Regions from separate parts of the Cytobacillus pseudoceanisediminis genome, predicted to be linked through region 1. Evidence: predicted binding sites of a transcription regulator. Region 1 holds the regulator's gene; each other region holds the start of a gene.

Region 1 (3,362 bases):
AATCTTCGTCTGATCGGCGATTAGCCAATTACAGCAAGAATGTCATTTTCGCGTAAAATTAAATACTCTTTGCCTTCGTACTTCACTTCAGTACCAGCATATTTTGAGAAGATGATACGATCGCCGTCAGCAACTTCAAGGGCAACACGCTCACCATTTTCAAGAACGCGGCCAGTTCCTACAGCTACAACTTTACCTTCTTGAGGCTTTTCTTTAGCAGTGTCCGGCAGTACGATGCCGCTTGCAGTTTTTTCTTCAGTTTCAACAAGCTCGATAATAATTCGATCACCTAGTGGCTTTAACAAGTGAAACAACCTCCTCAAATAATATGTAAATATTTTTATTTATTAGCACTCTCTCTGTATGAGTGCTAACACAATTATTATATTAATGAATCTCATTTCTATTTGCAAGGGTGAAGCTTAAATTTTTTAGAAAAAATTTCATTCGCCCATACACGCTATTTTTCGACACAGACAACCTCTTAAGTATGCTTCGGAACTCTTCACTTTACCCATAGTATTTTCCTGCTTTGATGCTGATATTTGAAACCCGCTCCTTATTAAGAGTACAATGGCTTTAGGACTTGTTTTCCAACACTCAGAATAAGGAGTATAACATTTTGAAGAAGGAATATTGGTTTATATTAATAGCTTATATTGCCATGCAGCTGTCCAGTTTGTTTGGCGTTCCGCTTGTGTTATTTATTGCAGATGCCCTTGGACAGAACCCCGAAAACATGCAGATCCTGGCTGTAGCCTACTGGCTTGTCATCAGTTTTACGGTTACACTGATCATTACGCTTCTATTATTAAGAAAAGAGATGAAAAAAGGCCTGGATAGGGATGCATCTTCCGCAGCAAGCTCAGCGGGCTGGGCAGTTGGGGGTATATTTTTGGCCCTGATCGCTCAAGCTACTGCTGCCAGCATTGAAAATATGATTGGGATTGAAATGGGATCTGAGAATACGCAGCAGATTATCCGGATTATTGAAGCATCGCCAATCGTTATCTTAATTAGTTCGGTCATTGGGCCAATACTTGAGGAGATTGTCTTTAGAAAAGTTATTTTCGGTTCTCTCCATAAGCGCTTCAACTTCTTCTTATCGGCCCTGATCAGCTCAGTCATTTTTGCACTTGCCCATTTCGAGCCTGAACATGTACTGCTGTACTCGGCAATGGGGTTCACCTTTGCTTTCTTATATGTCAAAACGAAGCGGATTATTGTGCCGATTTTTGCCCATGTGGCGATGAACACCTTTGTTGCGGTTATCCAGCTGAATCAGGATAATATGCAAAAATGGTTAGAAGAAATGGAAAAAATGCAGAGCTTTATCAGCTTTTTCTAGCATAGGGAAATGCTTTGCAGAGTTTTAAACTTACTGGGGGATTTTGATGAGAAGCACACCTTTGTTTTCAGGCTTTATTTACATCCTTCTCGGATGCCTTTTCACTTTTATAGCCATACAGAATATCCAGCATGAAGAAACCTGGGGATTCTTTACTTATTTTCTGATTATAATTGCCACATTCGATTTTGGCACCGGACTGCGGATGGTTGGCCTGCATTTTAAAATGAAAAATAAAATGAAAAAATGAGCCCCCAAAAGGCTCATTTTTTTACATTTCTTCCGGATAGTTTTTCAGAAAATAAACCAGTGACTGCAATTCTACTGCCAGATCGATATGGTGAATCCGAATCGAGGCTGGCACAGTGAGCCTCGCAGGTGTAAAATTAAGGATTCCTTTTATTTTCGCATTCACCATCCGATCGGTAATAGCCTGGGCAGGCGGTGCCGGCACCGTTAAAATCGCCACCTGAATATTATTATTTATAATAACTTCTTCAAGGTCATCCATATGATGGACCGGTACATCACCGATTTTCGTGCCAACCTTACTCTCATCAACATCAAAGGCTACTTCTATTTTGGTATTATTATTTTTAAGAAAATTATAGTTAAGAAAGGCTGTTCCTAAATTCCCTACCCCGATCAAAGCTACTTTAGTCAGCTCATCCTGGTCAAGAGTCTTCCGAAAGAAGCCCAGCAGGTAATTCACATTATATCCATATCCTTTTTTCCTAACGCACCAAAGTACGAAAAATCGCGGCGGATTGTTGCAGAATCTACCTTTACCGCCTCACTCAATTCTGCTGAAGAGACTCTTTGTTTGCCTGATGAGTGAAGGTTTTTAGAAAGCGGTAGTATAAAGGCAGCCGTTTAGCTGTTGCCTGCGGTATCTTAATTGGTTCATTGGCCATTCGTCCATCCCCATTTCTTATGATGAATTAATTTCTTTTAAAATCTCCGTTTTTTCCGCCTGTTTTCTCTATTAAAAAGGTTGGCCCAATCACCATTCCTTTATCTACAGCCTTGCACATGTCATAAACGGTCAGCGCACAGACAGAAGCGGCTGTTAACGCTTCCATTTCCACACCCGTATTTCCCTTCGTTTTTACAGAAGCAGTAATGATCAGGACATACTCTTCCTCTTCCGCCTTCCATGAAAATGAAATGTCCACGCCCTTAAGCGGCAGCGGATGGCACATCGGAATAATGTCCCATGTTTTCTTGCTCGCCATAATGCCTGCAGTTTGTGCAACAGCGAGTACATCCCCTTTTTCATAGAGTTGGATGTTATCTTTTCGTATATCTCCTGATTAAGAGTAATACTTGATTGAGCAATGGCTGTTCTTGCCGTTTCAGGTTTATCGCTGACATCCACCATTTTTGCCCTGCCCTCTTGATTAAAATGAGTAAAATCCGCCATTCAAAACACCTCTCTTCAAAATCATACACTATTTTTCTGTTACTTTGTATGTGCTTTGTATTGTTCCTCACATATTTATTTGCCTTTTGTCTTGATTGAATGCCCTGCAGAAGGGATTATAGTCCTGTCTCCTTTATTGCCGAACATATATGAATGAGTTACACTTACTCTATACCCGAGGTGAAAGAACATGATACTATTACAAGTCAATCAGCTGGCGAAAAATTTTGGCGCTGATCCCATTTTAACCAATATAAAGCTTGAAGTACAAACCAGGGACAGGATTGCGCTAGTAGGGCGCAATGGTGCAGGAAAGTCCACCCTTTTGAAAATTATTGCCGGACAAATGACATATGACTCCGGTGAGATTATAAAGCCAAAGGAAGTAACAATTGGCTATCTTGCACAAAATACCGGCCTGGAATCAGAGTTATCCATTTGGGATGAAATGCTGACTGTTTTTAGTCATCTGCAGAAGCAGGAAAAACAGCTTCGCAGCCTTGAAGAACAAATGGCAGACCCTGATATCCTAAATAACTCTGATGCCTATGAACGCATCTTAAAAGAATACGACAAGCTTCAGGTTGATTT
Region 2 (3,362 bases), 2.3 Mb from region 1:
TTGCTGCAGAAAACATGCGTTTTTATTTGCAGTTAGATCATTTGACCAGCTGTTCTGTGTATGGCTATGACTGCATCTTCAAGCTGCTTTTTAGTAACATCATAGTGAGTGACAAAACGCACATAAGAAGGTCCGAAAGTTCCTGAAAGCACTCCCCCAGCTTTTAACTTTTCAACAAATTCCGATGAGTTCATTTTAAGGTTTTTTACATCAGCCACAATGATATTTGTATCTACTTGATTTACGATTTCAATCCCTTTGATTTGTCCAAGCTGCTGTGCAAGATATTGAGCATTTTCGTGATCCTCGGCTAAACGCTCTCTCATATTCGTTAATGCAACAATTCCCGGGGCTGCTATGATCCCAGCCTGGCGGAGTCCCCCTCCCAATCTTTTGCGCCATTTTCTTGCTGCAGCAATAAATTCTCTGCTGCCTGCAAGAATGGAACCAACAGGTGCTCCGAGCCCCTTAGAGAGGCATACTTGCACAGTGTCGCAATGATTGGCCATTTCAGAAGCCGGCAGGTTTAAGGCTGCGGCTGCATTAAACAGTCTTGCCCCATCAATATGTACGGGAATATTATTCGTTTTGGCAATTCTGTATATTTCTTCCATATTATCAATAGGTATTACGGCACCGCCAGCTCTGTTATGGGTATTTTCCAGACAAATCAATCCTGTTTCCGGATAATGCTGATCTTCTCCCCTAATGGCATACTCCACTTCTGAAGGATTCATTGCACCTCTTATCCCACTTAGCGTCCTTGTCTGGACTCCGGCAAAGGCCGATGAAGCGCCGCTTTCATAATAAAAAATATGGCTTTCTGCTTCAAGAATAATTTCATTGCCCGGACGGCAATGTGTTAAGATGGCAATCTGGTTTCCCTGTGTGCCGCTCGTTACAAACAGAGCTGCCTCCTTACCAAGCACCTCAGCAGCTGTCTCTTCCAATTTATTTATTGATGGATCCTCTCCGTATACGTCATCCCCAACTTCAGCTTCATAAGCAGCTTTCCTCATTTCTTCAGTTGGCTTTGTAACCGTATCACTTCTTAAATCAGTCATTTCCTCACCCTGTCCTTCTCTATTATTAGTCCATGTTACTGTACTATTCAGTATTTTTCAACAAAGAGAGAATTCATTTAATTAATTCTTGTATGGAGAATTTTATTTGGTGGTTTTTTGCTTGAATATGGATGTAACATAAGATAATTAGGGTGTCGCATTAAAGTTCAAAATTTGTTCAAAAGTTGTTTTGATGACCAAAACCCTGTAATAATGCTATTTGAACAAAAATATAAGCTGTCCAAATAGCTTACATTTATTTCCTTCCCACTTTTGTCACAACTTTTCACATTTGCTTATGTTAATATCATTTACACAGTGATAACTAAGTTAAATAAAGGTTTTTAAGGATGCTTATGTTTACCAGCTATATATTTTTTTGGCATCTTTGTGAAAACCCGCACATTATTTGTGAATTATTTAACAATAGTTTTTGTCAAAAGGAGATGAAACATCAGATGAAGAAAATGCTGCTCTCTTTAACAGCCCTATTGCCCTTAATGGTTTTAAGCGGCTGCAATATGGTTGTATTTGAACCTCAGGGCCCCGTTGCAAGAAGCATTACCGAATTAATTAACTGGTCCCTTATCTGGATGCTTCTTGTCGTTGCAGTCGTGTTTGGATTATTCGGCTACATTGTCTGGAAATACCGTGAACGACCTGAGAATAAAGATTATGAACCCCCTGAGGAGCATGGAAGTACACTACTTGAAATTATTTGGACCGGGATTCCGATTTTAATTGTCATCGCCCTAACAATCCCGACAGTAAAAACACTTTATGCGCTGGAAGAAACACCTAAGGGCTATGAAGAAAAAGAACCTATTACAATACATGTAACATCTGCTGACTGGAAATGGATCTTCAGCTATCCTGAAGAAGGCATTGAAACAGTGAACTATGTCAATATTCCTGAAGATACGCCGGTTCTCTTTAAAATGACATCTGCCAGCACTATGCAATCTTTCTGGGTGCCTGCACTTGGCGGACAGAAATATACGATGCCCAAAATGGAAACTGAAATGTATCTTGTCGCTGATAACCCTGGATCATATGAAGGACAGAACACGAACTTTAACGGCCGCGGCTATGCGGATATGAAGTTTGAGGTTCTTGCTCAAACACAGGAAGATTTTGACCAATGGGTTGACGACGTTAAAGAAACAGCACCTAAACTGACTGAGAAAGAGTATGAAGGGCTGCTGAAGCCTACGCATTTAGGAAGACTGACATATTCCAATACTCATTTAGAATGGGTTAACCATGCTGATCCAAATTCGAAGGCTTATACAAATCCTGAGCTCTACAGAGGCCATGGATATCAAGGTAAAACATTCGAAGAAGATGACAATTATAAAAATGAGAATCCAAACGTAATTGAAGGTCATGGTGAAGAAGAGAGCCATGATAGTCAAGAAAACCATGGAGGTGGCCATCATGGGCATTAAATGGGATGAGTTTTTTATTACTGGGGACCCCCTTATACTAGGTTCACAGATTGCTATTTTATTAACGATGATTGGTGCAGTCGCTGCCATCACGTATTTAAAAAAGTGGAAATACCTATGGACCGAATGGCTGACTACAGTTGATCATAAAAAAATCGGTATCATGTATATCATCTCCGCAGTATTGATGTTTTTCCGCGGCGGGATGGACGGCTTGCTGATGAAAGCTCAGACAGCACGCCCTGAAATGGAATTTCTGAATTCACAGCACTATAATGAAATTTTTACAACACACGGCGTTATTATGATTCTTTTCATGGCAATGCCATTCTTGATTGGATTAATGAACGTTGTCATTCCGCTTCAAATTGGTGCGCGTGACGTTGCCTTTCCGCAGCTGAATGCACTTAGCTTCTGGCTGTTCTTCAGCGGAGCTATGCTATTTAATATTTCTTTTGTTATCGGGGGATCGCCTGATGCAGGCTGGACATCTTACTTCCCTCTTGCAGGCAAGGAATTCAGCCCTGGAATCGGCAATAATTTTTACGCAGTCGCGCTGCAAATTGCTGGTATCGGGACACTGATGACAGGTATAAACTTTATCGTCACGATTTTGAAAATGAGAACAAAAGGCATGACACTAATGAAAATGCCGATGTTCACTTGGACTACCTTTGTAACATCCATTCTGATTGTGGCAGCTTTCCCTATTTTCACAGTTGCATTGGCATTGATGACATTCGACCGTCTGTATGGAACACACTTCTTTACAGTATCAGGCGGAGGAATGGATATGCTTTGGGCTAACCTGTTCTGGCTTTGGGGACATCCTGAAGTTTACATTGTTGCC
Region 3 (3,362 bases), 210 kb from region 1:
CGGCAGTTCGAATCTGCCCCCTCCACCATTTATATAGGGGTATAGTTTAATGGTAAAACGAAGGTCTCCAAAACCTTTGATGTGGGTTCGATTCCTGCTACCCCTGCCAGTAGGATAGTGGCGGTTGTGGCGAAGTGGTTAACGCATCGGATTGTGGCTCCGACACTCGTGGGTTCGATTCCCATCAATCGCCCCATTATTCTTTTTGACAGCAATATTATTGGGCTATAGCCAAGCGGTAAGGCACCGGACTTTGACTCCGTCACTCGCAGGTTCGAATCCTGCTAGCCCAGCCATTTTTAAGGCAGCATAGCCAAGTGGTAAGGCAGAGGTCTGCAAAACCTCCATCCCCGGTTCAAATCCGGGTGTTGCCTCCAAACCATAATCATATGCGGGTGTAGTTTAGTGGTAAAACCTCAGCCTTCCAAGCTGATGATGAGGGTTCGATTCCCTTCACCCGCTCCAACATATGGGCCTATAGCTCAGCTGGTTAGAGCGCACGCCTGATAAGCGTGAGGTCGATGGTTCGAGTCCATTTAGGCCCACCATTATACATACCATTTTCAAACTAATTCCAATAGGAGTTAGTTTTTTTGTATTGGAGAAATATAAAACGGTTATTGGACCGATTTATATTTCTGTGTTAAAATCCCATCCCTAGAGGTATTTGGTAATTATACTAATACATATGGAGTTTATCCATACCGTGATTTTTCACCTTTTCTCTACGAAATTCAATCTCTCGTTAGTTTAGTATCGGGCGCCTGATTTTCATTCTGTTTTATCTTCCAACTCTTTTCCTCTATTATTCAGTTCCTTAACTTTATCATCTGAAAATATTTCAAGAACGCTCCAGCTGTTAATGAAAAAGCCAAAATTACAAAACATCCAAAATAGCCCCCAGTTTTCCTTAAATTTTATTAACCTGCCGATTAGTTTAAGACGATAGTTTACATACTTCATCAAAATTCTAACTTAAAATTTCAAATCCTTATGTTCTTTACATTAATCTTTTAAAGCTTGAGATTCATTACAAATCAGGTGAATTAACTTTTTGTGAATTATTTGTGAATCGTTATGCTTGCCAGTACAGAATTCATTGGAAGAAAGCCTTGATATTACTGTGTTCTTGTTAGTATTTCAGCATTTTTGCCTGCGAAGATATATGAAAAAAGTGTGATTCATTTCACTTTTATGAAAACCCTTCTCAACTATGATGTAGGTAACAAAGCTAAGGAGCTGATGGAAGGTGGAAACGCGAAAAGTGGTCCAGAGCAGTTCAAAGGAACATAACTCTCTAAGGGGTACGTTCTTTTCAGTTACAGTTGTGGGGCTTGGGATCTTTGTTACTTATTTAATTGTGTATGGCCTGTACATGGCCAGATTATAGGGGGATATAAAATGATGCATCGGTCGGAGAAGGTATGGCTGATATTAAGCTTTGGAATGATTATTGGATTCATGCTGATTACGGGCTATCAGACATTCGCCCTGGAGATGGGGCCGCCAAGCTATGGAGAGCGAATTGATCCTCAAAAAGTGGATGAAACAGCGCCGTTCGATAATCCTGGGATTAAGAAGATAGGCGAGAATGAGTATGAAGTAGTTATGATTCTTCAGGTATTCAGCTTTACCCCAAATGAAATTGAAGTGCCTGCAGGATCGACAGTTCATTTTATCATGACATCTAAAGATGTTGTGCATGGCTTTCAAGTCGCTGACACGAACCTAAATGCAATGGTTGTGCCTGGCTATGTACAAAAGATCACACAGAAATTTGATAAGCCAGGTGAATATTTGGTTCTTTGCAATGAGTACTGCGGCGCGGGTCATCAGATGATGAGCACCACCATTACGGTGAAATAAAGGGGGGATAAACAGTGGAAACAGTTATTAAGCAAACAGGAAAAACACAAGCATTTAAGGATAAAGCAAATAAAGTTATGGGAATTAGCCTGGAGGATGCAAAAATAACGAAATCATATTTATCTGTTGCTTTCTTAGCCATCCTGCTTGGCGGAATACTTGGACTATTGCAAGGGCTGAATCGGGCTGGAATGCTGGAATTGCCGGCATGGCTGAACTATTATCAGGTTCTTACAGCTCACGGTCTGCTGCTGGTAGTCGTACTGTCGGCTTTCTTCACAATTGGTTACTTTTATGCTGGATTATCTCATACTCTGGGAGGCCTGCTTCCTAAGGTAAGAAAGATGGCTTGGATCGGCTTCTGGATGAAGATTTTCGGATTTGTCCTAGCTGTGATTCCGATTTTAATGAATGAAGCATCTGTTATGTATACCTTCTATCCGCCAATGGCTGCTTCACCCATTTTCTATATCGGTTTAGTCTTCATTGTATTGGGTGTATGGATGTGCGCCTTTGGTGCCTTTATTAATGTGGCTAGCTGGCGAAAGAGGAATCCCGGCCAGCATATCCCTATTCTTTCTTTCTTTGCAACCGGTGTATTTGTTCTCTTATTCTTTGGAAGCATACCTGTAGCCATCGAAGTTTTTACCATTATCCCTTGGGCTTTTGGATGGGTGGAGACAATAAATGTCATGGTTGCACGCACGCTGTTCTGGGCGTTCGGCCATACGCTGGTAAACATCTGGTATTTAACAGCGGTCTCTGCCTGGTATGTCATAGTGCCGAAGATTATTGGCGGCCGTAGGTGGAATGACCTTTTAACAAGAATTGTGGTTATTGCACTTGTAATTATGAATATTACCGGCGGCTTCCATCATCAGATTATTGATCCTGGTATTTCTGAACCTGTGAAATACATGCACGTGTTTATGAGTTTGGCAATTGGCTTCCCTTCATTAATGACTGCTTATGCTATGTTTGCAGTATTTGAGCGTACAGCGAGAAAAAAGGCGGAAGAGGTCTTGTCGGCTGGTATAAGAAACTTCCTTGGGGAGATGTTCGATTCCTCGCGCCATTTATCGCGATGGCTGCTTTTATTCCTGCCGGAGCCGGCGGAATAGTACAAAGCACAAACCAATTGAACCAGGTAGTTCATAACACAATGTGGATTGTCGGTCATTTCCACTTAACACTTGGCATGTCTGTGGTCATGACGTTCTTCGGTATCAGCTACTGGCTTATTCCTTATGTATCAAAAAGAATGCTGACACCGCAGATTAATAAACTTGGGGTTATACAAACGATCATATGGACGCTCGGTATGATCATCATGTCCGGTGCGATGCACTGGGTGGGTCTGCTGGGTTCTCCAAGAAGAACTTCCTATTCAACATACTTTGACAATGCAACTGCTTTAAGCTGGGACCCTTATCTGTTCTTCCTGGCTATCGGTGGTACCCTTCTGATGATCGGTGTACTTATGCAGGTATATGCTG

The links. The regulator Rex, encoded in region 1, represses fermentation and respiration genes when NADH is low (regulators of the CRP and FNR family bind a similar motif). The targets are predictions, from matches to a motif close to TTGTGAAATATTTCACAA.
Region 2: the regulator Rex is predicted to act here: its motif matches at 1,474-1,491, upstream of qoxA (cytochrome aa3 quinol oxidase subunit II).
Region 3: the regulator Rex is predicted to act here: its motif matches at 1,175-1,192, upstream of M5V91_RS19790 (cytochrome c oxidase subunit 2A).

Annotation. Positions count from the first base shown of each region.
Region 1 is NZ_CP097349.1:3,868,714-3,872,075, forward strand. It holds gene groES (co-chaperone GroES) at 21-305, opposite strand; gene M5V91_RS20835 (CPBP family intramembrane glutamic endopeptidase) at 623-1,348, shown strand; gene M5V91_RS20840 (YdiK family protein) at 1,395-1,598, shown strand; gene M5V91_RS20845 (redox-sensing transcriptional repressor Rex) at 1,620-2,060, opposite strand; partial or broken gene M5V91_RS30640 (winged-helix domain-containing protein) at 2,057-2,262, opposite strand; partial or broken gene moaC (cyclic pyranopterin monophosphate synthase MoaC) at 2,290-2,771, opposite strand; partial or broken gene M5V91_RS20855 (ABC-F family ATP-binding cassette domain-containing protein) at 2,962-3,362, shown strand, end outside.
Region 2 is NZ_CP097349.1:1,553,063-1,556,424, reverse strand. It holds gene ltaE (low-specificity L-threonine aldolase) at 33-1,064, opposite strand; gene qoxA (cytochrome aa3 quinol oxidase subunit II) at 1,523-2,512, shown strand; partial or broken gene qoxB (cytochrome aa3 quinol oxidase subunit I) at 2,502-3,362, shown strand, end outside.
Region 3 is NZ_CP097349.1:3,663,296-3,666,657, reverse strand. It holds tRNA gene M5V91_RS19825 (tRNA-Tyr) at 1-28, shown strand, start outside; tRNA gene M5V91_RS19820 (tRNA-Trp) at 36-109, shown strand; tRNA gene M5V91_RS19815 (tRNA-His) at 121-196, shown strand; tRNA gene M5V91_RS19810 (tRNA-Gln) at 222-296, shown strand; tRNA gene M5V91_RS19805 (tRNA-Cys) at 304-377, shown strand; tRNA gene M5V91_RS19800 (tRNA-Gly) at 392-465, shown strand; tRNA gene M5V91_RS19795 (tRNA-Ile) at 472-548, shown strand; gene M5V91_RS19790 (cytochrome c oxidase subunit 2A) at 1,250-1,390, shown strand; gene M5V91_RS19785 (cytochrome c oxidase subunit II) at 1,402-1,866, shown strand; partial or broken gene M5V91_RS19780 (cbb3-type cytochrome c oxidase subunit I) at 1,944-3,362, shown strand, end outside.